3 regions of the Selenomonas sp. oral taxon 478 genome follow, and region 1 is predicted to be linked to each of the others. Evidence: riboswitches for the same ligand, from Rfam matches in the RefSeq annotation. Region 1 holds a riboswitch; each other region holds the start of a gene.
What was found. A riboswitch is a leader RNA that binds a small molecule or an ion and turns the genes downstream of it on or off. The one in region 1 is predicted to bind molybdenum cofactor.
Positions count from the first base shown of each region.

Region 2: it holds a riboswitch for molybdenum cofactor, as region 1 does, so the genes downstream of both, ADJ74_RS11420 (hypothetical protein) here and ADJ74_RS04550 (hydrogenase small subunit) in region 1, are expected to answer to the same signal.
Region 3: it holds a riboswitch for molybdenum cofactor, as region 1 does, so the genes downstream of both, modA (molybdate ABC transporter substrate-binding protein) here and ADJ74_RS04550 (hydrogenase small subunit) in region 1, are expected to answer to the same signal.

Region 1 covers NZ_CP012071.1:970,538-980,660, forward strand. The annotation lists gene ADJ74_RS04540 (M23 family metallopeptidase) at 1-650, shown strand, start outside; gene ADJ74_RS04545 (hypothetical protein) at 665-1,660, shown strand; molybdenum cofactor riboswitch at 1,890-2,032, shown strand; gene ADJ74_RS04550 (hydrogenase small subunit) at 2,362-3,450, shown strand; gene ADJ74_RS04555 (nickel-dependent hydrogenase large subunit) at 3,447-5,360, shown strand; gene cybH (Ni/Fe-hydrogenase, b-type cytochrome subunit) at 5,374-6,057, shown strand; gene ADJ74_RS04565 (heavy metal-associated domain-containing protein) at 6,130-6,372, shown strand; gene ADJ74_RS04570 (hydrogenase maturation nickel metallochaperone HypA) at 6,374-6,712, shown strand; gene hypB (hydrogenase nickel incorporation protein HypB) at 6,717-7,388, shown strand; gene ADJ74_RS04580 (HyaD/HybD family hydrogenase maturation endopeptidase) at 7,388-7,906, shown strand; gene hypF (carbamoyltransferase HypF) at 7,908-10,123, shown strand, end outside.
Region 2 covers NZ_CP012071.1:201,503-211,625, forward strand. The annotation lists gene ADJ74_RS01020 (DUF2225 domain-containing protein) at 1-171, opposite strand, end outside; gene ADJ74_RS01025 (ABC transporter ATP-binding protein) at 306-1,121, opposite strand; gene ADJ74_RS01030 (iron ABC transporter permease) at 1,133-2,146, opposite strand; gene ADJ74_RS01035 (ABC transporter substrate-binding protein) at 2,143-3,204, opposite strand; gene ADJ74_RS01040 (Rossmann-like domain-containing protein) at 3,284-4,069, shown strand; gene ADJ74_RS01045 (TonB-dependent receptor) at 4,151-5,743, opposite strand; partial or broken gene ADJ74_RS11415 (hypothetical protein) at 5,771-5,860, opposite strand; gene ADJ74_RS11420 (hypothetical protein) at 5,877-6,152, opposite strand; molybdenum cofactor riboswitch at 6,240-6,389, opposite strand; gene malQ (4-alpha-glucanotransferase) at 6,453-9,902, opposite strand; gene glgA (glycogen synthase GlgA) at 10,020-10,123, opposite strand, start outside.
Region 3 covers NZ_CP012071.1:1,220,874-1,230,996, forward strand. The annotation lists gene ADJ74_RS05730 (FtsX-like permease family protein) at 1-666, shown strand, start outside; gene ADJ74_RS05735 (ABC transporter ATP-binding protein) at 663-1,343, shown strand; gene ADJ74_RS05740 (sulfate/molybdate ABC transporter ATP-binding protein) at 1,411-2,457, opposite strand; gene modB (molybdate ABC transporter permease subunit) at 2,454-3,125, opposite strand; gene modA (molybdate ABC transporter substrate-binding protein) at 3,125-3,928, opposite strand; molybdenum cofactor riboswitch at 3,922-4,052, opposite strand; gene moaC (cyclic pyranopterin monophosphate synthase MoaC) at 4,065-4,583, opposite strand; gene ADJ74_RS05760 (molybdopterin-binding protein) at 4,823-5,851, shown strand; gene glp (gephyrin-like molybdotransferase Glp) at 6,114-7,319, shown strand; gene moaA (GTP 3',8-cyclase MoaA) at 7,468-8,463, shown strand; gene ADJ74_RS05775 (MOSC domain-containing protein) at 8,471-9,394, shown strand; gene mobB (molybdopterin-guanine dinucleotide biosynthesis protein B) at 9,391-10,123, shown strand, end outside.

The DNA of each region.
Region 1 (10,123 bases):
AGGAGGTCGATGCTCTCCAGCGCACGGAGGACGGACTGCGCGCACTCGTCGGCGCACCGCCGGCAGAGGCGGACAGCGCAGCACCGACAGGGGAGGCCGCGCCGGCACCGACGGGCGGCGCACCGCACGCACTCACCACCGATGAGGTCGGTGAGGCACTCACGATGCTAGAGGAACGCATCGCAGCACGCCGCAGCTCCCTTGGACAGCTCGCCGTCACGATGCAGAAGGACGTGCCGGGGGCATCCTCCTTCCTGGGTGACGATACACCCGTCACCACCCCGACAGGCTGGCCGACGGACGGCTTCATCAGCTCGGGCTACGGACTGCGCTGGAACGGCGCAGAGTTCCATCAGGGCATCGACATCGCCGCCGAGATGGGCACGCCCATCGTTGCGACGGCGGACGGCGTCGTGACCCTCGCGGGCTGGAACGCGGGCGGCTATGGCAACATGGTCGACATCGATCACGGGAGCGGCGTTTCGACACGCTACGGACACGCCTCGGCGGTCGTGGTGACCCCGGGACAGCGCGTGCGGCGCGGACAGATCATCGCCTACGTCGGCTCGACGGGGCACTCTACGGGGCCGCATCTGCACTACGAGGTGCGCCTCAGCGGACAGCCCGTCAACCCGACCTCGTATTTGTAAGCAAAGGAGACACTATGAAATCCATCACCTGCCTGCTCGCCGCAGGAATCCTCCTCCTCCCCGTCAGCGGGACGGCCGCCGAGAAGGAGACGGAGATCCATGCCGTCATGGCGGCAGAGGAGTCGCATGGAGACGCTGCCGCGTCAGAACAGCGCACCGCATCTGCCGCAAAGGATGCGCAGGAGACAGTGGATACGGAAAAGACGACAGACAGGGCGCAGACCACGGCGGAGCCCGCGGCAAAGGACCGTGCGGCATCGGAACAGCGCACGCAGGAAGATGCCTTCGATGCGGAGATGGATGAGCTCGGCACAGAGAACCCTCCAGCAGAGCAGACACCGCAGACCAATGCCGCCTCGGCGAGAGATGCGGAGGCAAAAACGAAGACGAAGACGGCAGAAGAAACGGCTGATGGGGAAGGGACGGCCGAAGCCGTTCTTGTCAAAGAACCTGCGAAGGAAAAGGAGCCAGCCGCCGCAGCGACGGACGGCGCAGGCCATTCCGCCGTGTCCGCAGAGCCTGCAAAGAAGGCAGATGCCGCGGATAAGAAAGCTGAGAAAAAGCATGCCGCTGCCGCTGCCGCAGCGGCAAAGCGCGAGGCATACGGCAAAGAGACGGCGATCGAGCCCATCACGCTGAAGGACGGCGACTGGGTCTTCATCGAGGGCGACGAGCGGCGTGGCTGGTTCTTTGACCGCAGCCACATGAAGCGCAACGCCGACGGCTCCGTCTCCTACTGGCAGCTCATCCTCTACAACAACCTCGGTCGGGCGCAGTTCGCCGAGGCGATGAAGAATGCGGACTACGAGCACCTCGGCTACACCATGCAGCGGCGCGTGCTCAGCCCGAAAAAGGACGCCATCAGCACCTACGAGATCCTCGCCTACGACGGGGATAACGCACTCATCACAGAGAGCAGCCGCGAGGGGCACCGCGCCGTGATCCGCGCGAACACCATGACGGAGAAAGAGCGCGACGCCGTACGGCAGGAACTGCGCCGAAAGAAATAACCGCAAGGGACGCATCTCCCCATGTGCATCATCACCGATATTGGGGGAGTGCGCCCTTTTTTCATCACATCAACCGCAGATACAGCATTCATCAACTACGAATAAATAAGCAATAACTATAATAAATCAATATAATTCCGATATATGCTGAGAATAGTTTTCGTATATTGACAGGTTGTTTTCACTCTGTTAAACTGTTATTAATTACATAGGTATAGAGGTACATTGTACCTCTCGGTTTCCGAGCAAAAGCATCTAAGGGCGATGCCTATGATGCTGCGCCTGCGCCGCAGGGAGTGATCCCTGCCGTGCACAGGGTTTCGGCAGAAATGCCGGAGCCTCCCTTCCGAACGCGGTTTCCTGCAGAAAACCACGCTCCCTTGAAAAGGAAACGACAACATTGCCGCGCAAAGGCGAGGAGGGGATATTTTGATGCAAAATATCCCTTGGATTCGTCTGCTACGAGGGACTGTTTGTCGTGCCCTCGGGTGCGTCGGACGGTTCCTCTTTTATTATTTCGTATAGAGGAATCTAGGCTTTCACGGGATTGGCTTTATATATCTGATGTGCGGGAAGTATTGACGCAAGTTTCTGAACCGCCCCGCCGTTCTGCGCGAAAAGGTATCTGTGTGCCGATTGCAGCGGGATGGATGCGGGTGTTTGGCATGGCGGCAGTCTTCCATGGAGACAGGAGGCATAATGTGAACAAAAGGGAGAGCTTGTGGGAGGCATATCTCGCAAAAGGCTTCAGCCGGCGGAATTTCCTCAAGGGCTGCGTGACACTCACGTCGCTCATGGGGCTGAGCACGGACAACCTCACGAGGGTCGTCGAGGCCGCCGAGGCGAAGCCGCTGCCGGTTGTGATCTGGCTGCATGGGCATGAGTGCACGGGCTGCGATGAGTCGTTCATCCGCTCGGGCGCACCGCTCGCATCGGATCTCGTGCTGAACGAGATTGCGCTCGAGTACAGCCATCTCCTCTGCGCCGGCGAGGGTGAGGCCTTCGAGGCACATCTCGAGGAGACGATCAAGAAGTATCACGGCGAGTACATTCTCGCCGTCGAGGGCGCAGTTCCCATCGGGGAGCACGCCTACACCTGCATGTCGGGCGGTCACTCGTTCGAGCACACGCTGAAGCACGCCGCGGAGGGGGCAAAGGCGGTCATCGCCTACGGCACGTGTGCGACGGCGGGCGGCATCCAGGCCGCTGCGCCGAACCCGACAGAGTCCAAGGGCATCCGCTCGCTGATCGGATCGAAACCCTATATCGCTGTGCCCGGCTGCCCGCCGATCCCCGAGGTCATGACGGGCGTCGTCATGCACGTCGCGCTTTTCGGCACGCTGCCGCCGCTCGACGGTGAGGGACGTCCGCGCCAGTTCTACGGCAACCGCATCCACGACACCTGCTACCGCCGTCCGTTCTTCGACGCGGGCATGTTTGCCGAGCGTTTCGACGACGCGGGCGCCAAGGGTGGCTGGTGCCTCTATAAGCTCGGCTGCCGCGGCCCCGAGACGTACAACTCCTGCGGTAATATGCGCTGGTATCAGGGACTCTCGTACCCGATCCAGTCGGGCGCGCCCTGCATTGGCTGCAGCAACGCGAACTTCTGGGATCAGGCGCCGTTCTCGAAGCGTCTGCCCGAGTACAACGGCATCGACGTCGATATGGTCGGTGCCGGACTTGCCGTCGCGACGGCGGTCGGTGTCGCGGCGCACGCGGGCGCGAGCCTCGTCCAGAAGAGATACCATGAGAAGCAGCTCGAAAAAGAGGGAAAGCAGGTGCATGAATGAAACACGTTGTTGTAGACCCAATCACCCGTATTGAGGGACATCTGCGCGTTGAGCTGCAGGTGGACGAGGCATCGGGCAAGGTCACCGATGCCATCTCCTCCGGCACGGCATGGCGCGGCCTCGAGCTCGTCATGAACGACCGCGATCCGCGCGATGCATGGGCATACATTCAGCGGATCTGCGGCGTCTGCACATCCTCTCATGCGCTCGGCTGTCTGCGTGCCGTCGAGGACGCATTCGGCATCACGATTCCGAAGAACGCGCACTACATCCGCAACATCATCGCGGCGTGCCTCGGACATCAGGATCACATCATCCATTTCTACCACCTCCATGCGCTCGACTGGGTCAGCCCGCTCGAGGCGCTGAAGGCGGATCCGGCGGCGACGGCGGCGCTCCAGAACACAGTGCTCCAGACCTATCGCCTGCCGTTCCGTGGGCCGGCGGCATTCGACACGGATGCCTACCCGCACGACTTCCCGATCGCATCGCCGGACTACTACGCCGCGATCAAGGCAAAGGTGCAGAAGATCGTCGACAGCGGTCAGCTCGGTATCTTCTCCGCGCAGTGGTGGGATCATCCGGACTATCAGCTCCTCCCGCCCGAGGTGCATCTCATGGCGATCTCGCACTACCTCGAGATGCTCGACAAGCAGAAGGATCTCGTCGTCCCGCACGTCGTCTTCGGCGGAAAGAACCCGCATCCGCACTATGTGCTCGGCGGCATGCCATGCTCCATCTCGATGGAGGACGGCAACGCGCCGATCAATGCGGCGCGCCTCGCGATCGTCGACCACTCGATCAATCAGGCACGCCACATGATGAACGACTACTATCTCCCCGACGTGCTCGCCATCGGACATCTCTACGTCCAGAAGGGCTACACCTCGGGCGGAGGCCTCGCGAAAAAGCGCGTGCTCGCCTTCGGCATGTTCTCCGAGGAGCCGTTCTCGGGTGCAACGAACGGCGACTTCTTCAAGAACCTCCTCGTGCGCTGCAACGGCGTCGTCGAGGACTTCGCTTCGGGCGTAATGAATGCGAAGGTCTATGACTTTACGGAGAAGGATCTGACGGATGCCGACGGCGTCGCAGAGAGCGTCGAGCACGGCTGGTACGAGTACAAGGGCGGCGACGACAAGGCACTCCATCCGTGGGAGGGCGAGACGACCCCGCACTACACGGAGCCGAAGGAAGGCACGAAGACCGAGTGGAAGGCGCTCAACGAGCAGGGCAAGTACTCCTGGCTCAAGACGCCGAAATGGCGCGGCAAGCTCTGCGAGGTCGGTCCGCTGGCACGCTACATCGTCCTCTACACGAAGGCAAAGCAGGGGCTCCTCGGCGACCTGACGTGGGCAGAGCAGATGATCGTCGATCAGATCGATGCCGTGACGAAGGTGCTGAACGTCCCCGTCGAGGCATGGCTGCCCTCCACGGTCGGACGCACGGCGGCGCGTGCGCTCGATGCACAGCTGCAGGCGGAGATCAGCAAGTATTTCTTCGATAAGCTCGTCGCAAACATCAAGAGCGGAGATACGCGCGTAGTGAACAACGACAAGTGGGATCCCTCGACCTGGCCGAAGGAGGCAAAAGGCGTCGGCCTTTACGAGGCACCGCGCGGCGCGCTCAGCCACTGGGCGGTCATCAAGGACGGCAAGATCGCGAACTATCAGGCGGTCGTCCCAACGACGTGGAACGCCTGCCCGCGCGACGATGCCGAGGGACACGGCGCATACGAGCTCGCGATGATGGATACGCCCGTCAAGGTCGCAGACAAGCCGCTCGAGATCGTCAAGGCGGTCCGCTCGTTTGACCCGTGCATGGCGTGCTCGACCCACCTCTTCAACGCGAAGGGGGAGAAGATCCGCGTTGTGACGACCGATCCATACGCGGGCGTCAGCGTCGATAAATAAGGGGGCGAACCGCATGAAACAAGAAGTACGCAAGGAGTACTATCTCTTTAGTCCCTTTCTGCGCATCTTCCATTGGCTGATGGTCATTGCGATCATCGTGCTCTTCATCACGGGCTTCCTCATCACGAAGCCGCCTGCGATGCTCTATGCGGAGCCGGATGCGTCGCCGCTCCTGATGAATGTGACGCGCAACGTCCACTTCATCGCGGCGTTTGCCTTCTGCGCGGGCTTCATCGGCCGCGTCTACGGCTTTATCATCAACCGCGGCGACCGCCTTTTCCCGCATTTCTGGGAGAAGCAGTACTACACGGACACGATGGAAGTGGCGCAGCACTATATGCTGATCAAGGCGACGCACAAGCCGTTTCTGCGCAACCCGCTCGCACGCGGATCATACGCAGGGCTCTACGTGCTCGTGGCGATCGAGGTGCTGACGGGCTTTGCCATGTACTACATGACGGAGCCGTCCGCGATCGGCGGGACGCTCTTCGGCTGGGTGAACACTGTGCTCGGCGGCGAGATGATCTCGCACTATGTCCATCACTATGCGGCATGGTCGATCATTCTCTTTGCCATTGGCCATTTCTACATGGTTATCCGCGCCGAGTTCATGGAGGGCGAGGCAGAGGTCTCGAGCATGTTCGCAGGCTCGAAGCTCCTGCGCCATACCCCGGCAGATGCCGCCGACGTGGAGTAGGTTTGGGATAGGATAACGGCGGCAGGGGCGCAGAAGACGTTCCTGCTCCCGTTTGCAGAAAAGGAGTTTTCTATGTGTAAAGAATGCGGCTGTGGGCTCGCAGAGAGCACGACGCATCTGCAGTTTTTTGTGAAGGGCTACACCGAGGAGAATGCCGCCGCTGTGGAGAAGGCGCTCCTGGGGCTGCCTGGCGTCCTCTACGTGCACATCCACACGCACGACGGGGAGACGACCGTGGACTATGACCCGGCAAAGACGAAGATGACAGAGCTCATCAGTATCTTTGCCGCGCATGGGCTTTCGGCGGAGCTCTAAGATGCACGAAATGGCGATTGCCGAGGGCATTTTGGATATTGCCTTGGACTACGCACAGAAAAATGGAGCAGCGCGCATCGAGCGCATCGGCCTCCTGCTCGGTGAACTGTCGGGTGTGGAGACCGATGCGCTTTCGCTGTGTTTTTCCTCCCTTACGGCGGATACGATCGCGGCAGACGCCGTGCTCACGTGGGAGCGCGTCCCCCTCACGGGACGCTGTCACGACTGCGGCAGGGAGCAGCACATCCGACCGCAGGACTACCTCTGCCCCCATTGCGGCGGCGGAATGGAGATCATCGGCGGCCGCGAGATGCGCGTGGATTTTATAGAGATGGAATAGAGCGATGAAAGTAGTTGTAAAAGCAGACATTCTAGGGCGCAACGATGCGGCGGCGGCGGAGAACGCGGCGCTCTTTGCGCAGCATGGGATCTATGCGCTGAACCTGCTCGGCTCGCCGGGCGCGGGCAAGACGTCGCTGCTCGAGCAGACGCTGCAGGAGCTCGCGGGTGATCTGCGCGTGGCGGTCGTGGAGGGGGATCTCTTTACGACGAAGGATGCGGCACGCATCGAGCGCTGCGGCGCGCCTGTCGTGCAGATCAATACGAGCGGCGGCTGTCATCTCGATGCGGCGATGGTCGCAGCGGCACTCGAGCGCCTCGATCTCGACGCGCTCGATCTCCTCGTGATCGAGAACGTCGGCAATCTCGTCTGCCCTGCTGAGTTCGCGCTCGGCGAGGATGAGAAGACGGTCGTTCTGAGCATCACGGAGGGCGACGACAAGCCGCTGAAGTACCCCCTGATCTTTAAGGAGTCGGCGGCGGCTGTACTCAGTAAGGTGGATATTCTCCCGTATACGAATTTCGATATGGCGTCGGCGCGTGCGGACATCACGGCTCTGCACCCCGGGATCGCGCTCTTTCCTGTCTCCTGTCAGACGGGCGAGGGCCTCGCGGACTGGTACGCGTGGCTGCGTGCGCAGGTGGCGGCAAAGAAGGCGGGGAAGGAGGTGCGCTGATGGAGGAGTCGATTGTGCCCGTTGCGCCTGTGACGGTGCTCGGCATCGGCAATATCATTCTGCGCGACGAGGGGTTCGGCGTGCGTGCGATGGAGTATCTGGAGCAGCACTGGGAGTTCTCCGAGGATGAGGTGCGCCTGCTTGATGGCGGGACGCTCGGTCCTGAGCTGCTGCACTTCGTCACGGGGACGCAGCATCTGCTGATCCTCGACGCGGTCTCGGGTGACGGTGCGCCGGGGACGGCCTACCGCTTTGAGGATGATGCGATTATGGCGCATTTTCAGGAAAAGGTCTCGTCGCATGAGATCGGCATACAGGATGTGCTCGCGTGGCTGACGGTGACGGATCGGGCGATCCCGAACGTGGTCGTGCTCGGGATGCAGCCCTACGATCTGTCGGCGGGGCTGACGCTGAGCCCTGCGATGGAGGCGGCGCTGCCCGCGTTCGCCCAGCGTGCGGCAGAGGAGCTGCGTGCGTGGGGCGTTCGGCTCGTGCCGCGTGCCGTACCCAGTGCCTGAGATGGCGGACGCGGCACATTCCGCAGTACATACGGAGGGGGGCGCCGCCGAGCGGCGCGCCTTTCGTGTCTCAGGGATTGTGCAGGGGGTGGGCTACCGTCCCTTCGTCTATCGTCTCGCCGAGGCGTACGCGCTCGGCGGCTGGGTGCTGAACGACAGCGCGGGGGTCGGCATCGAGGCGGAGGGGACGGCTGCCGCACTCGACGCCTTTGCTGCGGCGCTCAGAGACGATGCCCCGCGTGCGGCGCTGGTGACGGCGGTGACGTGGCAGGCGATCACGCCCTGCGGGGAGCGGACGTTCCGCATCCTGCCAAGCCCCGCGGGGACGCGGGCGGCGACGCTCGTCTCGCCCGATCTCGGCGTCTGTGCGGACTGCCGGCGCGAGATCCTGTCGGCAGGGGATCGGCGGTACGGCTATGCCTTTACGAACTGTACGAACTGCGGCCCGCGTTACTCGATCATCCGCGGCGTTCCGTACGACCGCCCGCTGACCTCGATGGCGGTGTTCCCGATGTGTCCCGCCTGTCAGCGCGAGTACGACGATCCGCGCGACCGTCGCTTTCACGCGCAGCCAAATGCGTGCGCCGTGTGCGGCCCCGCCTATCGCCTCCTCGTCAACGGCGGGGTGCAGGCGGGCGATCCGCTCGCGGCGGCGCGGCGGGTGGTGGCGGAGGGCGGTATCCTCGCTGTCAAGGGCATCGGCGGCTATCATCTCGCCTGTGATGCACGCAGTGAGGCAGCGGTCGCACGTCTGCGCCGCCGCAAGCACCGCGAGGCGAAGGCACTCGCCGTGATGGCGGGGAGCTGCGCGGCAGTGCGCGCTCTCTGTCTCCTGTCGGCGGAGGAGGAGCGCCTCCTCACGTCCCCTGCGGCGCCGATTGTGCTCCTCGCGCGGCGCGTGGATGCGGTCCGCCCTGCGGCAGAGAGTGTCGCACCCGGGAATCCGTACCTCGGCGTGATGCTGCCGTATGCGCCCGTGCATCTCCTCCTGCTCGGGGCAGATGATCTCTGGGTGATGACGAGCGCGAATCTCAGCGGTGAGCCGATCCTCTATCGGGATGCGGCGGCAGAGGAGGGACTGGCGGGGATCGCGGATGCGATCCTCGTGCACAACCGTGAGATCGTGCACCGCGTGGACGACTCCGTCGTGCGCATCGGGGCGGGCGGGCCGCAGATCCTGCGCCGCAGCCGCGGCTATGCACCCGCGCCGCTCGCCCTGCCATTTGCGGATGGGCAGAGCGTTCTCACGGGCGGTGCAGAGCTGAAGAATACGTTCTGCCTGACGCGCAGCGGAGAGGCGTTCCTCAGTGAGCACATCGGCGATCTGACGAATGCGGCGGTGCTCGCGTCATACGCAGAGACGATGGCGCAGTATGAGCAGTTCTTTGAGGTAACACCGGAGGTGCTCGCCGTCGATCTGCATCCTGCGTATCTCTCGGGGCGGCATCTGGCGGCGCGCGCGGCGCGGGACGGCCTGCCGCTCGTGCGCGTCCAGCATCATCACGCGCATATCGCGGCGGTGCTCGCGGAGCACGGCTGCCATGCGCGCGTGCTCGGCGTCGCGCTCGACGGGACGGGCTGGGGCGACGATGGGACGGCATGGGGCGGGGAGTTCCTCGCGGCCGATCTCGCGGGCTATGAGCGGCTCGCACATTTTGCCCCCATGCCGCTCCCGGGCGGCGACCGCGCGGCCGAGGAGCCGTGGCGGCTTGCCCTCTGTGTGCTCTATCGGCGCGACGGCGCGGGCTTTGCGGCGCAGTTTCCGCAGTTTGCGGCGCAGCTGCCGACGGGCTGGGAGCTCCTGATGCAGGCAACGGCGGCGGGGCTGTCCGCGCCGCTCACGTCGAGTGCGGGGCGGCTCTTCGATGCGGCGGCGGCGCTGCTCGGCGTCGCGTATCGCAGTGCCTACGAGGGGCAGGCGCCGATCGAGCTGGAGCGTCTCGCGCGCACGGCGCGGCGGGCAGGACGCGTCCTGCCGTACACTGTGGCGGAGGGCGCGCGGCTGACGGTGGACGTTCTGCCCGCGCTCTATGCGCTCGCGGATGGGGCGGAGGCGCTGACCGTGGAGGAGCGTGCGGGACGCGCGCTGGACTTTCACGTGACGATGGCGGCGGCGGTCGCCGAGGTGCTTGGCACTCTTTCGGTGCGGACGGGGCTGCGCACGGTCGCCCTCGCGGGCGGCGTGTTCCAGAACGCGCTTCTCCTGGAGGAGCTTCT
Region 2 (10,123 bases), 770 kb from region 1:
GCAGTGCTCGCACAGCCAGACACGATAGAGGTACGGGTTGACGTCCTTGTAGTGAACGCAGAAATCCTCATCCGTGCTGAGCGTGATGAGGCGTGCCTTCATCTTTGTCACGTGCGTCTTTTCCCCACAGACCGGACAAACTTTCTCCACGGTGTACGTGTACTCTGCCATGATTTCTTCCTCCCCTGAAAACAGTGATTGCTTCCTCTCTAGGATACCATAAAATGCAGAAAAAAGAAAGAAAGGGCAGCGGCACGAAGACCATATCGGTCACGTGCCGCTGCCCCTGAAAATCACTGGTATGGTCAACGATTCCCTCGATCTGCTTCGTACTCTGTCGATCCCATGGGCGGGAGCGGGACACAGGTGCGCGTTTCGGGAATGTTCTCATAGCCGACAATCTTTGCCGTGACCCCGTACAGCCTTTCAAGGCGCTCCTCCGTAATCACATCGTTCGTCCGCCCGACAAAGAACACGCCATCGCGCCCCATGACCGCCGTGTGGTCGGCACAGTAGAAGGCATGACTCGGCGCGTGTGTCGTCATTATCACCGTGATGCCCGCTGCGCCGAGAGCACGGATACGGTTCATCACGAGCACCTGATTGCCAAAGTCGAGACTCGCTGTCGGCTCATCCATGCACAGGAGCTGTGGCTGCTGTGCGATAGCACGCGCGAGGAGGACGAGCTGGCGTTCACCGCCGCTGATCTTCGTGTAGATCTTTTGGGCAAGATGCCCGATGCCGAGCATCTCGATCGCATCGTCCGCAATCCTGCGATCCTTTTTTCCCGGAATACCGAGACTGCCAATGTGGGCAGCCCGCCCCATCACGACGACATCGTGCACAGTGAAGGGAAACGGCGGCGTATGCACCTGCGGGACATACGCAATGCGCCGCGCACGCTCCTCCACCGTCCATGCGGAGATGTTCTCGCCCGACAGGAGGATCTCTCCTGCCATCGGTGGCAGCAGTCCGAGGATGGTCTTAAAGAGCGTCGTCTTGCCGACACCGTTCGGACCGAGCAGGCAGAGCGTTTCCCCGCGCGCGACAGAGAACGAGATGTCCTGAAAAATCGACTTTTCCCCATAGCCGCAGGATACGGATTTCAGTTCGAGCAACATCGCATCCCTCCTCAGTCCCAGCTATGATGGTATTTGATCAGCAGATAGAGAAAGAACGGCACACCAAAGAGCGAGGTGAGGATCCCGAGCGGGATCTCCATCGTCCACAGCGTCCGTGCGAGGTTATCCGAGACGAGCAGGAACAGTCCGCCCATCAGCGCCGAGCCCGGCAGGAGAAAGCGGAAATCGGGTCCGACGATAAACCGCACGAGATGCGGCACGACAAGCCCGACGAGCCCGATGATCCCCGAGATCGACACCGCTGCCGCCGTCATGAGCGTCGCACAGATGATCACCGTCAGGCGGAGCCGCTCGACGGGGATGCCGAGCGACTTTGCCTCCTCATCGCCGAATGAGAGCAGGTTGATCTTCCAGCGCAGGAAATAAAGCGGCAGGAACGCCGCCGCCATCAGAAGGAGCGGCAGGATGAGATTGTCGCGTGTGATCGACGCGAGACTTCCCATCAGCCAGTAGACAATGACGGGCAGTTTGTCATAGGGATCGGCGACGTATTTGATCATCGAGAGCAGTGATGTGAAGAGTGTACTCACGATGATGCCTGAGAGGATGATCGCGAGCGTCGTGTTCCCGCCGCGGCAGAATTTCACCCCGACCACATAGGTGATTGCTACGGCGAGCAGCCCGCCGCCAAACGTCATAAGGTGTACGACAAGGACGGGCAGGCTCAGCAGAATGGCAATCGCCGCGCCGAACGCCGCGCCTGCCGAGACCCCGAGGATGGTCGGCGAGACCATCGGGTTGCGAAACATGACCTGATATGCCGCCCCCGAGACGGAGAGTGCCGCCCCGACGAGAACCGCGCCGACAATGCGCGGCAGGCGCAGCTCCATCACGACCTGAGCACCGCCGTGCACCGTCGGCGCGAGCCCCATCCAGCCGAGGCTCGCCGCGAACACATCGGAGGCACGAACGGTGTAACGCCCAAGGAGGAAGGACACGCAGATGAGCGCGACGAGCAGGAGCAGCAGGACGGTGAGCTTATACCGCGGTGAAATGCGGCTCATGGTACGACATGATCCTGTGCCAGCAACGCATCGCACTCGGCATCACTGAGGTCATAGTGATAGAACAGATGATAGTACATCTTCATCTCCTCATGCAGATTGACGCCGGACTCCTGCGGATAGAGACGCGCAGCAAGCCACGACAGCCCCATAAAGCGGTTGACCGAGGGCGGCCGCCCCATCCAGTCATAGGGTTTTGCCGGCACGCGCAGGATGCGTTTTTCCTGAACAGCGCGCATCTCCCGCCACGGAAGCATCGTAAGATCCGGCTCCGACTCCACGCCGAGAATCAGCACGTCGGGATTCCACGTGAGCACCTGCTCCATCGACACCTGCGTCATCGCGCCCTCGGCAGGTGAGGGGACAACAGCAACATTGTCCGCGAGCAGATCGAGAACCTGTGCATGGAACGAGCCATGTGCGACCGCCATGTTCCCGAGTGGTCCGCCGAGATAGAGCACGCGGGGCTTGTCTTTCATCTTCTCAGCGAGCGCTGCACTGCGTGCATACGTTTTCTGACAGTAGTCGGCTATGGCATTCCCCTCTGCCTCGCGGCCGAGGATTTTGCCGAGCGTACGGTACGCCTCATCGGTATTGTCGAGACGTGCCTCGATAAAGATCACGGGGATGCCGAGCGACTCCTGAATCTGATCCATATCCTCAACGATGGTCGACTTCTTCTCGCCGACGTCGATGATGATCTGCGGATTGACTGAGAGCACGGCCTCTTTGTTAAAATTCTTCATCCCGTAGAATTGGCCGAGGACGGGCAGGTCACGATACCGATCTCCTACGAAGGGGAGGACGGTGTCCTTCCACTGCCCCGAGACGCCGACGAGCCTATCAGGGGCTATCGCAAAGAGTGCCATCTGCGCGAGCCCGCCCGACGGGGCGATGTGGTCGATCTGCTTTGGAATCATCACCGTGCGCCCCGCCGAGTCCGTGAACGCGTATGTCTCTGCATCCGGTGCACTCTCCTCCTTTGCCTCCTGTCCGCAGCCGACGAGCAGGACGAGGAGCAGGAGCAGTAGGGCGAGCAGCATATTTCTTTTCTTCATCAGCATCTCCTTTCGCATTGAAACCTCCGCATCCCTGTGCTATCCTATGAACACAGAGACATCGAATGGAGGTATTTTTTTGAACTATTGGAATCTGTACGATGAGAGCATCAACGGTCTGCCTGACGATATCTACATCGAGGACTACGCCGTCAGCCGTCCGTGGACATTCGTGCGCGCGGGCGATCTGGTCGGCGTCTGCATGACGATCCCCGCCTACAGCCGCCCGCGCCTGCGCAAGGAGAGCTTTCTCGGCTGCTCCCTACGCGAGGCGGGCGAATACGTGCGCTCGTGGCAGGGGCAGGAGGCGGCCATCGCCGCTGCCGCCATCAACGCCTACTACAATCAGCCGTCAAAGGTGGCGGCAATGCAGGGGTTTCACGGTGACGATGCATCTGCTGCGACACCGGAGGAGCGCAAGAAGCTCGAGGCGTTCACCCTCTATACGGAGCAGATTCGCGGGAAGAAGGTTGCTGTCATCGGACACTTCCCGAACTTTCAAAAGAGATGGGAGTCCATCTGCGACCTCTCCATCCTCGAGATGCAGCCTGAGTGGGGCGACTACCCCGCCGAGGCGGCAGAGTTCCTCCTGCCGCAGCAGGACTACGTCTTTATGACGGGGGCGACGTTCGCGAACAAGACCATGCCGCGCCTGTTGGAGCTCTCAGCGAACGCTGTGACCGTCATCGTCGGCCCGTCCGTGCCGATGCACCCGTGCCTCTTTGACTACGGAGCAGACGGGCTTTCGGGGTTCACCGTGACGGATGCCGCACTCGCTGCCGACCTCGTCCACTTCGGCTATGAGACCGACATCGCATGCTGCGGGAAAATGGCGGACGTTCTGCCGCATTCGGGCGGACGATAAACAGACCGATCAGCGATCCCAAACAACACAACAGAGTTGCCGTACGCTATCCGTATGGCAACTCTGTTTTTCATTGAACAATCAGAAGGTCATATCCATGCCAAGCAGGAAGTTCGTTCCATCGGCAGGGCTTCCCCAGCTATACTGGTAATCCGTATCAAAGAGATTATTGACGCGCAGGAATACACCCATATCCGCGATAGGCTCATAGCGCAGATCAAGATCCGCTGCAAAGTATCCGGCACTGGTCGGTCTGCCGAGCGTATCCAGACGTGCACGCATCGCACGTCCAAGGAGCGTCGAGCGCAGCTTTCCCTCGCGGTAGGTTACACCAAAGTTGAACATCTGCGTCGGGAGTCCCGAAGCAATCGTTGTCCTCTCCTTGCTCTCATCCTCGGCACGAATCCACGAATAGTTGGCAAATCCCGAGAACTTCGGGCTGAATGTCTGCCGGTAGGCAAGTTCCAGTCCACGGATATGGGTCTTATCGACATTTCCTAAGACACGGTCATTCCCAAAAGTCACAAAAGTAAGGCGATCCCTCACCTCTGTACGGAAATAGGAAACATCGAGGTCAGATTTTGGACTAAATTTATGCTTCCAGCCAAGTTCATAGCTGCTGTTGCGCTCCGGCTTTGGAACGGGATAACCATTACGGATATTTCCTGCCGCATCTTTGGAACCGACGAACACATGCGAGCGCCCTGCCGAGAAACGAACCGTATCGCGTTTCGTTGCATCATGTGTGATGTTAAAGACGGGGTCTGTCGCATGCGCATAGGAGCATGTCTTCGGCGTCGATTTATTGTCCATATAATCCTGCCTTACCCCCTCATAATAGCGAACGCCAAGTGTCAGGCGTGTCCTGCTGCTCGGGCTCCATGCATTCTCAACATAGAAACTCCTACGTGCATCATTGCCATCACGGCGGTAGGAGGTATTGTTTTCATCCGTATTCCAACTGAGCTTTATATACTTCGCACCAAAACTCAGTACGTTTCTGCTGTTATACGCAACAGATGCGTTCGCCTCGACGCCGTTGCCGCGCAAGAACCATCCACTGCGATACCACTGCGGTGCCCCATGCGTAAAGAACGGAAGAGAACCGCCCTCCGTCGCGAGCAGATTACGCACCCAAAGATTGTTCTCATCGATCATGTGGTAATACTTAACATCATACTGCCATATATCATTCGGTCTGCTTTCATACCGCAGGGCAATATTGGATTGACGGAACCCCTTAAAGTGCCAATCCGTCGCATTGTTATTCTTTACATGATTAGGGGTTATATTATTTCCTGCCTGCACCGACCATCTGGGTCCACGTGGCGCAACATACCGTCCTGTCGCGGGGTCAACAGACTGCGGAACTTCTCTGTCCATATCGGAGTAGTAGCCGTTCAATGTCAATGAGGATTTATTGCTCGTCTTGAACCGAATCTTGCCGTCAAAATATAGTTTCTTATCTGTCTGATTCTCCAGATAGCCCGCAGCATAATGCCTTGACAGATTGACGGCATAACTGATGTTCTTATCGCTGCCGCTGTAGCCGAGCTTCGTGTCGCAGGTGTGATTCGACCCACCTGCGACACTCACGCGGAACTTGCCGGGCCCCCTGCCGTCCTTCGTCGTAACGAGGATGACGCCGCCCTTGTAGTCCGTGCCGTACTGCACCGGTCCCGGTCCTTTGATGATCTCAACCTTCGCGATGCTGTCCGCCGGGATGGTCGAGAGATCAGATGCGGCATTCGATACAATACCGTTGAGTGGGAATGCCGGAATGCCGTCGATATAGACCTTTGTCTGGTCAGAACTCGCACCATCTTGCTGTCCTTTGCCGCAGGTGCCATATAGAGCCCCGGTACCTGCGAGAGGATGTCGGAGAGGTCGCGTAGCCGCGCTCCTTGATCTCCTGCTCCGTGATTGTGTTCGTCGTCACGAGATACTTGTCGACGCCGTCTGTGTCGACATTGACCGTATCCGTCGTGTAGTCCGCACCCGCTGCATACGCATGCGGGAGGAAGACAAATCCTGCCGCGACCGCTGCTGCAAATACCGTCGAATGTTTCCTGCTGTGCTTCATGAATACCTCTCCTATTCCTGCACAAAAAAGACTGTTCCCCGTACTGACCGCACGAAGAACAGTTTCTGCAAGAACACACTCAGAGTCATCCTGTTTCATCGTTCTCCTTTTCAATATGGGAAGGTCGCCGCATTTCTGCGACGGCCCTGTGAACAGACACACAGCCATGTATCTGCTCAGGCGCAATACCATAGGCATAAGCCCTTAGGATATTTTTGCTCGGAAAACGTATGTAATTTTCTGTTTAATTCTACTAAAATTCTTTTATCCTGTCAATCCGTTTCTAACAGTCCCCTATTCTCACCGCCGATAGCGCACGCAGAGTGCCTTGAGCTTCTGCGGGTCGATCTCGAGGAGGTAGTCCTTCTTGAGACACCAGCGCCAGTTGAGCCCGACGGTGCCCGGGGTGTTCATGCGTGCGCGCTCGTCGAGCCCGAGGATGTCCTGCATGGGGATGATCGCCATGCGGGCACGTGAGGCATACGCCGCCTTGATGAGACGCTGACAGATGGTCCGCGGGCGGTCGGAAGTCGTCCCCACGAGGTTGGCGAGCGATTCGCGCAGCACCTCGTCGATGTCGCGGCTGTACCAGCCGACGGTGGTGTTGTTGTCGTGCGTCCCTGTGTAGACGATGCTGTTCTCGGGCGCGGTGAAGCCGATGCGTCCCGAGCTGTTCCCTGCAATGAGGAACTGGACGATCCGCATCCCGGGGAAGCCGCAGTCGTCACGCAGGCGCTCCACGTCGGGCGTGATGATGCCGAGATCCTCCGCAACGACGTTGAGTTTGCCGAGGTCACTCTCGATCGCGTCGAAGAATGCCTTGCCGGGGCCCTTGAGCCACGTGCCGTTAAGCGCGGTCTCCGCCTTGCCGTCCACCGACCAATAGGACTCGAATCCGCGGAAGTGGTCGATGCGGATGATGTCCACCTGCTCGCGCAGTTTACGGAAACGGCGTTTCCACCATGCGTACTTCTCCGCCGCCATGGCGTCCCAGTTGTACTGCGGGTTCCCCCACAGCTGCCCGTTCACGGCAAAGTAGTCGGGCGGTACGCCCGCGACGGTGTGCGGCGTGCCGTCCTCGTTCAGGTCAAAGAGGTGCTGATGCGCCCAGACGTCCGCGCTGTCCTGCGCGATAAAGATCGGCATATCGCCGAGAATCTCGATTCCCTTCGCGCGTGCGTAGTCGTGCAGGCGGTTCCACTGTGTATGGAAGACGTACTGCTTGAAGTAGTCAAGCTCCATCGCATCGCGCTGCCGCTCACGGAGCGAGCGGAGTGCGTCAGGGTCACGGCGTTTGATCGCTGCATCCCACTCCGTCCACGCCGCGCCGCCGTACTCCTTCTTCGCCGCGTGAAAGAGCGCATAGTCCTCAAGCCAGTATGCTTCCTTCTCACAGAACGCACGGTAATCCGCATCTGCCGCCCCCTGTGCGCGGAAGGCGCGGAATGCCTTTTCCAGAATCTCCTTCTTGAACGTGCGTACGCGATCAAAGTTGATGAAGCCCGAGTTCGCCTCGTATGGCAGGAAAAGGTCTTTCTCCTTCAGCCAGCCGCGCGCAGCCAGTGGCTCGGGGTCGATGAGCATAAAGTTCCCCGCAAAGGCGGAGATGGACTGATAGGGGGAGTAGCTGCTTCCGACGGGGCTGAGCGGGAGGATCTGCCAAACCTTTTGCCCCGCATCTGCAAGGAAGTCAACAAAGCGGTACGCCTCCTTGCCGAAGTCGCCCACACCGTACTTCGAGGGCAGGGAGGTCGGATGCAGGAGGATGCCCGCCTTGCGCTCGTATCTCTGCTCCTCCTGTCGCTCGCGCAGGAGCAGTCCGAAGAGCGGTGGGATGCGGACGCGCAGATGTCCGCGCTCGACCTCGTAGGTGCGCGAGGGCTTAAAGACGTCCTCAAACACACCGCAGGCAAAGTCGCTCACGTCGAGATCGACGGTCAGCGTCTCCGTCCGGCTGCGGTTGAACGCCACGACAAAGATGCCGGGCTCCTTCTCCTCATTGAACACGTCGTAGCCCGAACGGATCGTGCGCGCGTAGGCGATGACGTCGCCCGCCCCGTAGAGAGGCAGGATGTCGCCCGTGCGCAGTGCATCGTTCCCGTTGCGCACAGCAATGAAGCGTGTTACCCAGTCACGGATCTCGAGATTGCCATGCTCCCAGTCGTAGGGGCGGCGATTGAACGGATCCTTGAACCCCTGCATCCCGATCTCGTCGCCGTAGTAGACACTCGGCACGCCGGGATAGGTCATCTGCCAGAGCGTCGCCATGATCAGGCGGCGGATACCGAGCATCGCCTGATCGAGCGTCATGCGCACGCGCGACTGCTCGATTGCGGGCATGCCCTCGTAGTATGGGACATCACCGAGGATGGTGATGGCACGCTGCACGTCATGACTGCTGATGAGGTTCATCATGGCGTAGAGATTTTCCTTCGGGTAGTTTTCGATCTGGCTCGCCATGCGCCGCACCGTCAGCGCACCGTCTGCCGCCCCCGTCAGGAAGTCCAGCATTGTACTGCGCAGCGGGTAGTTCATCGCCGAGTCCATCTCGTTACCCGAGAGATACTCGCGCGGCGTGCCGTAGGCGACCTTGTTCGACGCGTCCTCCCAGACCTCACCGATCATGACCGCATCGGGGCTGCGCTTCTTGAGCTCGGCAAAGAAGGTCTTGGAGAAGGTCGGCGGCAGCTCGTCGATGACGTCCAGACGCCAGCCTGCGATCCCCTCGTTCATCCAGTGATGGAGGACGCTGTCCTCCCCTGTGATGATGAAGTCCATGTAGGACGGATCCGTCTCGTTGACGTTCGGCAGGGTGTCAAAATTCCACCAGCAGTCATACTCGTTCGGGAAATTGCGGAAATGGTACCACGAGTAGTACGGCGATTCCTTCGACTGATATGCGCCAATCGAATCATACTGCTTCCGACGGTTGAAGTAGATGCTGTTGCTCCCCGTGTGACTGAATACGCCGTCGAGAATGATGCGGATGCCGCGCTCGCGTGCCGCCGCGACGAGACGGCGGAAATCCTCGATATCGCCCAGCATGGGGTCGATGCGATGATAGTCCCCCGTATCGTAGTGATGATTGCTCTCGGACTCAAACACGGGGTTGAAGTAGATGCACGAAATGCCAAGTTTTTCGAGGTAGTCGAGTTTCTCCATGACCCCGCGCAGATTTCCGCCGAAGAAGTCATAGGCGACGATCTCCTTCGTGTCGGGATCCTTGAGATACATCGGGTCGTCCGTCCAGTCCGTACGGATGACAGCGCCCTTCTTGCGCACGATGGTATCCCCCGCACGCGCAAAGCGGTCGGGGAAGATCTGATACATGACACTGTTCTTGAACCAGTCCGGTGTGTGCGCTCCGCGATTGTAGATCGTCACCTGATAGGAGGGCGGCTGCTCGTGATAGAGCGCGCCGACGCCGCCGAGCATCTCCGCGTTGTTCCCGTAGAAATACGTGCCGCTCTCCATCGTGATGATGAAGTAGTACCAGAGAAGGCAGCCGTGATCCGGCAGCTCGATCCACGCCGTGTAGAACCGCTGCGCGGCATTCGCATCATGCGACACGAGCGTGACGAGCTGCTCCCCCGCCTGATCCTGCCAAAGCCGCAGGAGCACCTGCCGCACCGGCTCACCCGTGCGAAGCTGCAGGCCGAGACGCATCCGGCTCCCCGCCTCTGCCGCACCGACGATGGAGCGGAAGTAGATGTTCTGCGAATTATGTTCTACCTGATAGGATTCCAGCATAGTGCCTCTCCTTTCCTATCGTTTATACACAGAAACCACCGGCGAATCGTTCATTATCGTTCAAACGAATTCACCAGCGGTTTTGTGGAAAAGCTCTTACAAATCAGCTAAAATCTGTTATTTCTTTTTCTGAAGGCGCTCATAGAGCTGCTTGTACTCCCCTGCCGAACGCGTCCAGCTATAGTCGCTCTTCATCGCCGTATAGACGAGCTGACGCCACT
Region 3 (10,123 bases), 250 kb from region 1:
GGAACGGGAATGGATACGGCGGTTTACACGAATATGGAGACGATCCGTGCAATGATGGCGAATGCGGCGAAAAGGGGCTTTGATGTGTTTCAGGGGGTTCCAACGGAGGATGCGATCTCTGCCGTGATGATACGGACGGCGGACGGGTTCTCGCCCGAGGGGGTGGCAGAGGCGGTCAATGCGGCATATCCCGCGCTTACGGCGCGCCCTGCACACGGAATGGTGCACGCAGTGGAGCAGGGACTGGGCGGTATCTTGGAGATGATCGGCGGGCTCGTTATAGTGGTCTGGGGGATCGCCGTCATCGTTCTCGGCATCGCCTTTCACCTGTCGGCGCGCGAGCGGCGGCGCGAGTATCTGATGCTGCGCATCGCGGGGGCGGCGCGCGGATTTTTGACGCGCATGATGCTGACGGAGGCGGCACTTGCCTCGGCGGCGGGCGCTGCGGCAGGAGTTGCACTCGGTGCACTGATTATTCTGCCCTTCGCGGGCCTGATGAAGGCGGGGCTGATGCGCCCCTATATTCTCCCCGACGGCGGAACGATTCTGCTGCTGGCGGTGAGTACGCTCCTCATGGCGACACTGTCAGGGATGCTGGCGGCGGCGTGGACGGTCGGGCGCGTATGTACGGCGCCGGTCAGCACACTGCTGCGGGAGGATGGATGATGGAACTGCGGGCGGAGAAAATCAGTCAGGATTTCCTGCGCGACAGTGCGCGGGAAGGGTACATTGTCGCTGTGGCGGAGACGGATCTATACCTTCCCTCCGGTACGGTGACGGCGGTCATGGGGCGTTCGGGCAGCGGCAAGAGTACGCTGCTGCATATCTTGGGCGGGCTCCTGCCGCCCGTGACGGGGAAGGTGCTCATAGGGGAGACGGATCTCTACGCACTGCCCGAGGATGCGCGTGCGGAGCTGCGCAGCAGTACGCTCGGCATTGTACCGCAGCAGCTGATGTCACTTCGCGCGCTGACAGTGCGGGAGAATGTCCTCCTCTCGGCGCTTCTCTATGGCAGGGAACAGGACGTGTCTGCACATGCGGATGCTCTGATGGAGCGGCTTGGCATCGCACCGCTCGCTCATATCTGTCCGTCGGAACTTTCGGGCGGGGAGCTGCGCCGCGTGATGATCGCGCGGGCCCTTGCCGGCGTGCCGCAGATTCTGCTCCTTGATGAGCCGACGGGCGACCTCGATGCGGAGAATACACGGCGCGTGCTTGATCTCGTGCGCGAGACCGCCGACGCAGGCACGGCAGTCCTCCTCGTCACACATGAGCGCGAGGCAGCATCATATGCGGATATTTGCTATACGATGGCAGAGGGGCGGCTGACGCGCTCTGCGTAGTACAGAAAAACGCCCTTATGGCGCGATGCACCATAAGGGCGTTTTTGTATGCGTTTGTCTGTCTCCCCTAATCCCGCAGCAGCATCAGTGCTTCAGGCGGAAGGCAGATGCGCAGGGATGCGTTTTCGCTCACATGAAGTGCATCCCATGCGGGCTTGTCCACCTCCCAGCGCACGCGGTGAGCACCATCGGCGAAGCGAAGCATGACGATCATGCTGAAGGTGCTCTCGATGATCTCCGCGATCTGTGCAGTGAAGACGTTTTCGCCGTTTTCCTGCACGGGAACGAAGTAATGTGCGCGGATGGCGATGTGGTGCGCATCCGTCACATCGTCTGTGACCGCGAGCGTGATGCCCCAGTCGGTCGCCTCGATATGCGCCGCGTCGAGACGGCGGGCGGCGGAGATGTTCTTGCATCCTGTGAGGCGTGCACCCGCACACGTGCCGGGACTGCGGAAGAGTTCGTGCCGATCCATCGGGGGCGTGAGCTGTCCGCGGTCGACGGTCGCGATCTCCTGCGCGATGCGGAATGCCTCGTCGCGGTCATGCGTGACGAGGATCGCCGCGATGTTCTGACCCATGAGGATCTCGCGCAGTGCGGTTTCGATCTGCCACTTGAGGTGAGTGTCGAGTGCGGAGAGCGGCTCGTCGAGGAGCAGCACATCCGCACCGCGCGCGAGGATGCGCGCAAAGGCGACGCGCTGCTGCTGTCCGCCTGAGAGCCTTGCCGGATAGGCGCTTTCGAGTCCGTCGAGGGAGAAGCGCGCCACGTTCTCGGCGAGGGTGCGCTCCTTTTCCTCCTGTGATCCGTCCAGTGCAAAGATGATGTTCTCTCGGACGGTCATATTCGGAAAGAGCGCGTAGTTCTGAAAGAGATAGCCGACACTGCGCTCCTGCGGCGGGAGGTTGACTCCTGCACTGCTGTCATAGAGCGTGCGGCCGTTGAGGATGATCTGCCCGCGATCCGGCGTCTCAAGCCCCGCGATGCACTTCAGCGTCATGCTCTTGCCGCTGCCCGATGCACCGAGCAGGGCGAGCGTCGTATCCGTGAGCGTAAAGTTTGCGCAGAGCGTGAAGTCACGCAGGCGTTTTTCGATGTTGACGACGAGGTTCATTCACGCACCTCCCGTTTGAGGTAGAGGTTCATCGCACCGATAAAGAAGAGCGAGAACAGGGAGATGATGACTGCCCAGCGAAAGGCAAGGTCGTAGTCGTTCGCCTGCACCGCCGCATAGATGGCGGTGGACATGGTCTGCGTGCGTCCCGGGATATTGCCCGCGAACATGATGGTCGCACCAAACTCGCCGAGGGCACGGGCAAACGAGAGAACGAGCCCTGCGAGGATGCCGTGCCGTGCATTCGGCAGGATGATGCGCCAAAAGATGCGCCCGTTGCTGACGCCGAGCGTCTGCGCCGCATGAATCATGCTGCTGTCGAGTGACTCGAAGGCGCCGCGTGCCGTGCGGTACATGAGCGGAAGACTCACGATGACCGCTGCGATGACCGCCGCACGCCACGTAAAGACAAGCGGCAGGTCGATGGCGAGGAGGGCGCTCCCGATGGCACTGCGCTTTCCGAGAAAGAGCAGGAGGAAGAACCCAACGACGGTCGGCGGCAGGACGAGCGGCAGCGTGATCACAGCATCGGCAATGGTCGCCGCGAGGCGGCTGCGGATACGCAGCACGGCGTAGGCGAGCCCAATACCGACGAAGAAGGTGAGGACCGTAGCAAGCCCCGCCACCTCAAGGGAGATGATGAGCGGGGAGAATGTTTCGTCTGCCATTATTTGACGGTGAATCCGTATTTCTCAAAGACCTTGGCTGCCTTGTCCGTCTGGAGGAAGGCGAGGAATTCCTTCGCGGCCATCTCGTTCTTGGAGTCCTTCAGCACAGCGGCGGGGTAGACGATGGGCTTATGCGTGTCGGCAGGGGCAACGGCGGCGACCTTCACCTTGTCCGAGATGGCGGCATCCGTCGCATAGACCACGCCGCAGTCCGCATCGCCCGTCTCGACCCATGCGAGCACCTGACGTACGTCGGAGCCGTAGACGGCACGCGCCTTGACCTGGTCGAGGATGCCGAGCTTCGTAAAGACCTCCTCGCTGTACTGTCCGACAGGAACGCCCTTCGGCTCACCGAGAGCGATGTGCGCAACCCGCGGGTCGAGCACTGCCTTGAAGTCGGGAAGGTTCAGCTTGCTGTCCTTTGCCGTGATCAGCACGATGTCGTTGACGAGGAGATCGACGCGCGTACCGTCCGCGAGGAGCTTCTTCTCGTCGAGCGCATTCATCTGCTTCTGTGCGGCGGAGACGAATACGTCGGCGGCTCCGCCGTTCTCGATCGCCTGCTGTAGGGCGCCGCTGCTGCCGAAGTTGTAGACGATATGAACCTCTTTGTTGTTCTCCTCGTACATCGTGGCGAGTTCTTTCATCGCGTCCGTGAGGCTCGCTGCCGCAGAGACCTGCAGCTCGATGGGGCTCTCCTGCGGCGTCTCCATCTTGTTCGCGCTGTTGCCGCCGCCGATGCAGCCGGCGGTGAGAAGAGCCGTGCCCGCCAAGAGGGCGGTGAGTGTCTTTTTGATGTTCATGTGATGTTTCTCCTTTGCAAATGGGAGGTATGTCCGTTTCCCGACATACCCTGTGACGATATGCGTCAGGCAGAGTGCCATAGATGTTTCCTTAGACGTGCTCTGCTCGGAGAGGGTGAGGGCGCTGCCCTCCTTCTCAGCGGACGAATGTGCCGCTCTTGCCGCCGGACTTACGCTCGAGACGAATGTCTGTGATCTCCATGCGCTTGTCGATCGCCTTGCACATGTCGTAGATCGTGAGCAGCGCCGTGCTCACGGCGTGCAGCGCCTCCATCTCGACGCCCGTCTCGCCCGTGACCTTGACCGTCGCCGCAGCATATACCGCATGACGCGGCACCTCCTCAAGCGTGAAGTCGATGCTGCACTTGGCAAGCGGCAGCGGGTGGCAGAGCGGGATCATGTCCGCGGTGCGCTTTGCCGCCATGATGCCGGCGATGCGCGCGACACCGAGGACGTCGCCCTTTTTTGCCGTGCCCGCCGTGATCGCCGCATAGACCGCTTCGCTCACGCAGATCCGTCCGCTCGCGATGGCCTCGCGATGTGTCTTGTTCTTGCCGCTGACATCGACCATGATGGCGGCGCCGCCCGCATCGAAATGCGTCAGTCCTATTTCTGGCATCGATATCCTCCTTTCTTCTTGAAATAATTTTATCATAGCGGAATCAGCGTAGAAAATCAATTGTGTTTCTCTAACATTAAATGAATCTATCTATAATTTAGGAAAACTCATAGAGGTTATTTATTTTTTGTGGTATAATCAATAATAGATATTCATAGTTGAGAATCATTTTATGCGATATAATTTAATTTGTGCCGTGACGGCGGTGGATGGAGTGCTTTATAGGAGAGTGACGGCACTTGCGGAATGCCGCCGAATCAAGCGGGGAGAGCAGTATGCGTGAGGTTCGTGTTCAGGATGCGGTGGGGATGGTGCTCTGCCACGACATTACAGAGATTGTGCGCGGGGAGCGAAAGGGCGCACGCTTCCGCAAGGGCGATGTGATCCGTGCGGAGGATATTCCCGTTCTTCTGCGCATTGGCAAAGAGCATATCTTTGTCTGGGAGGACGATCCGAATCTGCTGCATGAGAACAATGCGGCGGCGATTCTGCGTGATGTCTGTCAGAATGAGCACATGGCGGCGAGTGAGCCGAGCGAGGGCAAGATAGAGCTGACCGCGACGACGGCGGGCGTGTTCGAGGTGAACGAGGATGCGCTCAATGCCGTCAACGACATCGAGGATGTGATGATTGCGACGATTGCGCAGCACATGCCTGTCAAGGCGGGGACGAAGCTCGCGGGGATGCGCGTGATCCCGCTCGTCATCGACAAGGCGGTGATGGAGCGGGTGCGTGAGACGGCGGGCACTCAGCCGATGCTGCGGATCCTGCCGTATCAGAAGATGAAGGTCGGCGTGGTGACGACGGGCTCTGAGGTGTTCCATGGGCGCATCAAGGATACGTTCACGCCCGTGATCGATGCCAAGCTGCGTGCCTTCGGCCTGAAGGTGGATGAGCACCGTCTTTCGGATGATGGGACGGAGCACACGCGTGCGGCGATTGAGGAGCTGCTCGACGCGGGGATGGATATGGTGCTCTGCACGGGCGGCATGAGCGTCGACCCCGATGACCGCACGCCGGCGGCGATCAAAGCGACGGGGGCGCGCATCGTGACGTACGGCGCACCTGTGCTGCCGGGTGCGATGTTCCTGCTCGCCTACTATGAGAAGGATGGGCGGCAGGTGCCGATCATGGGGCTGCCGGGCTGCGTGATGTACTCGCCCGCGACGATCTTTGATATTATTCTGCCGCGTGTCGCGGCGGGCAGCGCGTGGACGCGGCAGGAGATCACGCGCCTTGGGATTGGCGGGCTCTGCATGGGATGCAAGGTTTGCCACTATCCCATTTGCCCGTTCGGAAAGTAAGGGGTACAGTGGTTTTGTATCGGGGTACATGCCCTGCGCGAACGCCTCGCTTGCAAGTGATCGCGAGCTTGTACGCTTAAATACCGTTGGACTTCTTAAACGCGCTTCGCTTGGACGAAAGAAGTCCAACGGGGCGTACCGCTCGCTTTACTCACTTGCGCCGCTAAGGTTCGCTTAGGGCATTATCCCATATATCATCACATAACTGCAAGAAGATCATTCAATGCAGAGACAATGACAGGTATCAGCAAGGGAGGATTCCATGCAGGACATAGAACTGGAGCAGGCAATCGAGGTACTGCTCGCACATGCAGTACCCGTCGCGGAGACGGAGCGCGTTCCCTTGCTGGAGGCGGTGGGGCGCGTGGCGGCGGAGGATGTGTACGCAGCGTTTGACAATCCGCCGTTTGACCGTTCGCCGCTCGACGGCTATACCTTTGCGTCGGCGAGCACGGCGGACGCCTCGGCAGAGCACCCTGTGCGCCTGTCGGTGATCGGCGAAGAGTGCGCGGGCGATTTTTTCGACGGCGCAGTCAGCGCGGGGGAGTGTGTCCGCATCATGACGGGCGGCGCGATTCCGAAGGGCTGTGACTGTGTCGTGCGGCAGGAAGATGTGCGCGAGGAGGGGGATGCGATCTTTGTTCCCTTTACGTCACAGCCGTTCGAGAACTACTGCTATGCGGGCGAGGATATTAAAAAGGGAAATCTGCTCGTGCGCCGAGGAAAGCGCATCCATGCGGCGCAGATTGCGGTACTCGCGAGTGAGGGTTATGCTGCGGTATGTGTCCATCGGCGCGTAAGCATTGCCGTTGCCAGTACGGGCGACGAACTGCTGCAGCCCGGCGAGCCGCTGCGTCCCGGCAAGATCTACAACAGCAATCTCTACCTCCTTGCGGGACGCCTGAAGGAACTCGGCGCAGAGGTGACGGTGGTCGGCTCGGTGCCTGATGATGTGGAACGCGCGGCGGAGGTGATCGCCTCCTATGCGGATCGTGTGGATCTCTTTCTCACGTCGGGCGGCGTCTCCGTGGGCAAGAAGGACATCATGCACGGCGTTGTGCCCGCCCTCGGGGCGGAGCGGCTGTTCTGGCGCGTCTGCATGAAGCCGGGCGCCCCCGCCATTGCCTATACGCGCGGCAGCATGCTCGGTATCGCGCTCTCAGGCAACCCGTTCGCCGCCTATGCGACGTTCGAGCTGATGGCGCGTCCGGCGATTGCGCGGCTTGCGGGCGAGACGGATGTGCTCATGCCGCGCCGCCGTGCCGTGCTCGCCGATGCGTTCCCCAAGCCCTGCCGCGGACGGCGTTTCCTGCGTGCACGCATGGAGGCGGATGGGCGCGTCTCGCTGCCCGATCAGCATGAGTCCGGTTCGCTCTTTTCGGCAGCGGGCTGCGACGCGTTCGTGGATGTGCCGGCGGGGACGCCGCCGCTCGCGGCAGGGGCGGAAGTGGATGTTGTGATTCTCTGACGAAGCAGTGCTGTGGTGATGTCCCGCAGCAACCCCCGGCGAAGCAAACGTGCACTTTTCCCGGTTGCTTCGACGCATCAACTTCTGCCTTTCACGTCAACGTATAGGAAAAAGATAGAAAGATAGAAAGATAGATAGAAGGTTCATCATGCAGGATCAGTTTCAGCGGAAAATTGAATATCTGCGCGTTTCGGTGACGGACTGCTGCAATCTGCGCTGCCGCTACTGTATGCCGGCGCATGGGGTCAAGAAGCTGCGCCACGCGGATGTGCTCACCTATGAGGAGATCCTGCGCGATGTGCGTGTGCTCGCGGCACTGGGCGTTCGCAAGGTGCGCCTGACAGGCGGTGAGCCGCTCGTGCGGCGTGACATCACACGCCTTGTGCGCGGGCTGAAAGAGATCCCGGGCATCGAGACGGTGGCGCTCACGACGAATGGAGTCCTGCTCGGCACGATGATGGATGAGCTGCTGGATGCCGGCCTCGACGCGGTGAATCTCAGCCTCGATACACTCGACGGCGGGACATTCTTCTCCATCACGCGGCGGCCTATGTTCGGCGCGGTGATGGAGGCACTCACGCAACTTGCCGAGGAGGAGCGCCTCACGGTCAAGGTGAACTGCGTGCCGATCATGGGCGTGAACGATGAGGAACTCGCCGCGCTCGCCGCGATTGCCCGTGCACATCCGATTGATGTGCGTTTTATCGAGCTCATGCCGATCGGCTGTGCGCGGACGGAGAACTATCGCGGCGTACCGATGGACGAGGTGCGCGCGCGGCTGAAGGATGCGTTCGGCGCACTCCTGCCCGTGGGGGAGGCGGCACATGAGGGCGCGGTGCCGAAGGGGCCCGCCGCCTATGTGAGGCCTGCCGGTTTTACGGGAACCATTGGCTTTATCGATGCGATGGAGCACAAATTCTGCCATACGTGCAACCGCGTGCGCCTGACGGCGGAGGGCTTCCTGAAGCTCTGCCTCTACAGCAGTGCGGGGCTTGACACGCGTGCACTGCTGCGCGGCGGAATGTCGGATGCACAGCTCGCGGATGCCATTGCCCATGCGGTGTGGCAGAAGCCCGAAGAACATCATTTTGAAATCGATCAGGAGACGCGCGATCACCGCGCCATGTATCAAGTGGGAGGCTAATACGGATATGGGAGAGATTCGGGCGCTGTGCATCAGTGAGAAGCGCGGCACGGAAAAACAGGCGACAGACCGCGCCTTCTTTATCACGGAATACGGCATCGACGGCGATGCCCATGCGGGCGACTGGCACCGACAGGTGAGCCTGCTCGGCCTCGGCGAGATCGAGGATTTCCGTGCGCGCGGTGCAGATGTGGCGTTTGGCGCGTTCGGCGAGAACGTCGTCGCCGAGGGGTTCCGCTTCAAGGAGCTCCCCGTGGGGACACGCCTGCGCGTGGGACAGGTTTTTCTTGAGATCACACAGATCGGGAAGAAGTGCCACAGTCACTGCGAGATCTTTCACCGCGTCGGCGACTGCATCATGCCGCGTGAGGGCGTTTTTGCCCGTATTCTGCACGGCGGCTGGGTAACGGTCGGCGATACGCTGGAGATCACGACGGAGAAGATCCCGCTCGACGCCGCCGTCATCACGGCGAGCGACAAGGGCTCGCGCGGCGAGCGTGAGGATGCGAGCGGCGCGGCGATTCGCGAGATCCTGACGGCGGAGGGGTACGATGTCGCGGGCTACAGCATCGTGCCCGACGAGCGTGAGGAACTCGAGCGTGAGATGACGCTCTGGTCGGACCGCGGCGTCGGGCTGATCCTGACGACGGGCGGCACGGGCTTTTCCGTGCGCGACGTGACACCTGAGGCGACGCGTGCCGTGATCGACCGCGAGGCACCGGGCATCGCCGAGGCGATGCGCGCTCTCTCGATGAAGGTGACCCCGCGTGCCATGCTCAGCCGTGCGACGGCGGGCCTGCGGAAACGCTCACTGATCGTCAACCTGCCCGGCAGTGAGAAAGCGGTGCGCGAGTGTCTCGGCTTCATCCTGCCCCAGCTGCAGCACGGCATCGAGATCCTGCGCGGCGACGCGGGGGAGTGCGCACGGTGACGCCCGCCGACCTGACGCTCATCGTCGCGGCGGGCGGCATGAGTACGCGCATGGGCGAGGACAAGCGGTTCCTCCCCATGGCGGACGGTGAGACGCTGCTCTCCCGTACCTTGCGGCGCGGCCGTACGGCAGGGTTTCGCACGATTGTCCTCGCGGCGGAGGGGGAGCGCAGAGAGCTCACGGAGCTAGCGGCGGCGTACGGGGCGCATCTCGTCACGGACGATCGCCCGCAGCAGGGCCCGGCAGCGGCAATTGCGGCGGGACTCGCTGCGGCGGAGACGGAATGGTCGCTCGTCCTCTCAGGCGATATGCCCTTCTACGATTTCGATCTTGTGCGGGCACTGCTGCCCGAGGCACGCGGTGCGGTGCAGGTCGTCCTGCCGACGCTTGCAGGCTATTGGCAGCCGCTCGCCGCGCTCTATCGGCGCGATGCGGGACAGGCATTTGCCGCTGCCATCGCACGCGGCGACCGCAAGCTCGGCATTATCCTGCGCGGCCTCACCGTGCGCGAACTGCCGCTCGCGGTGGATGCGGGACTCTTCTTCAACGTGAACACCCCTGCTGCCTACCGCCTCGCATGCGGACGCATTGCGAACGAGGGGCGTGAGCGGCCCATTCTCTCCGTCGCAGCCCCTGCTTCGGGGACGGGCAAGACAACCTTCATCGAGCGGCTTATCCCGCGCCTTGCGGTACATGGCGTGCGTACAGCGGTCATCAAGAGCGACAGCC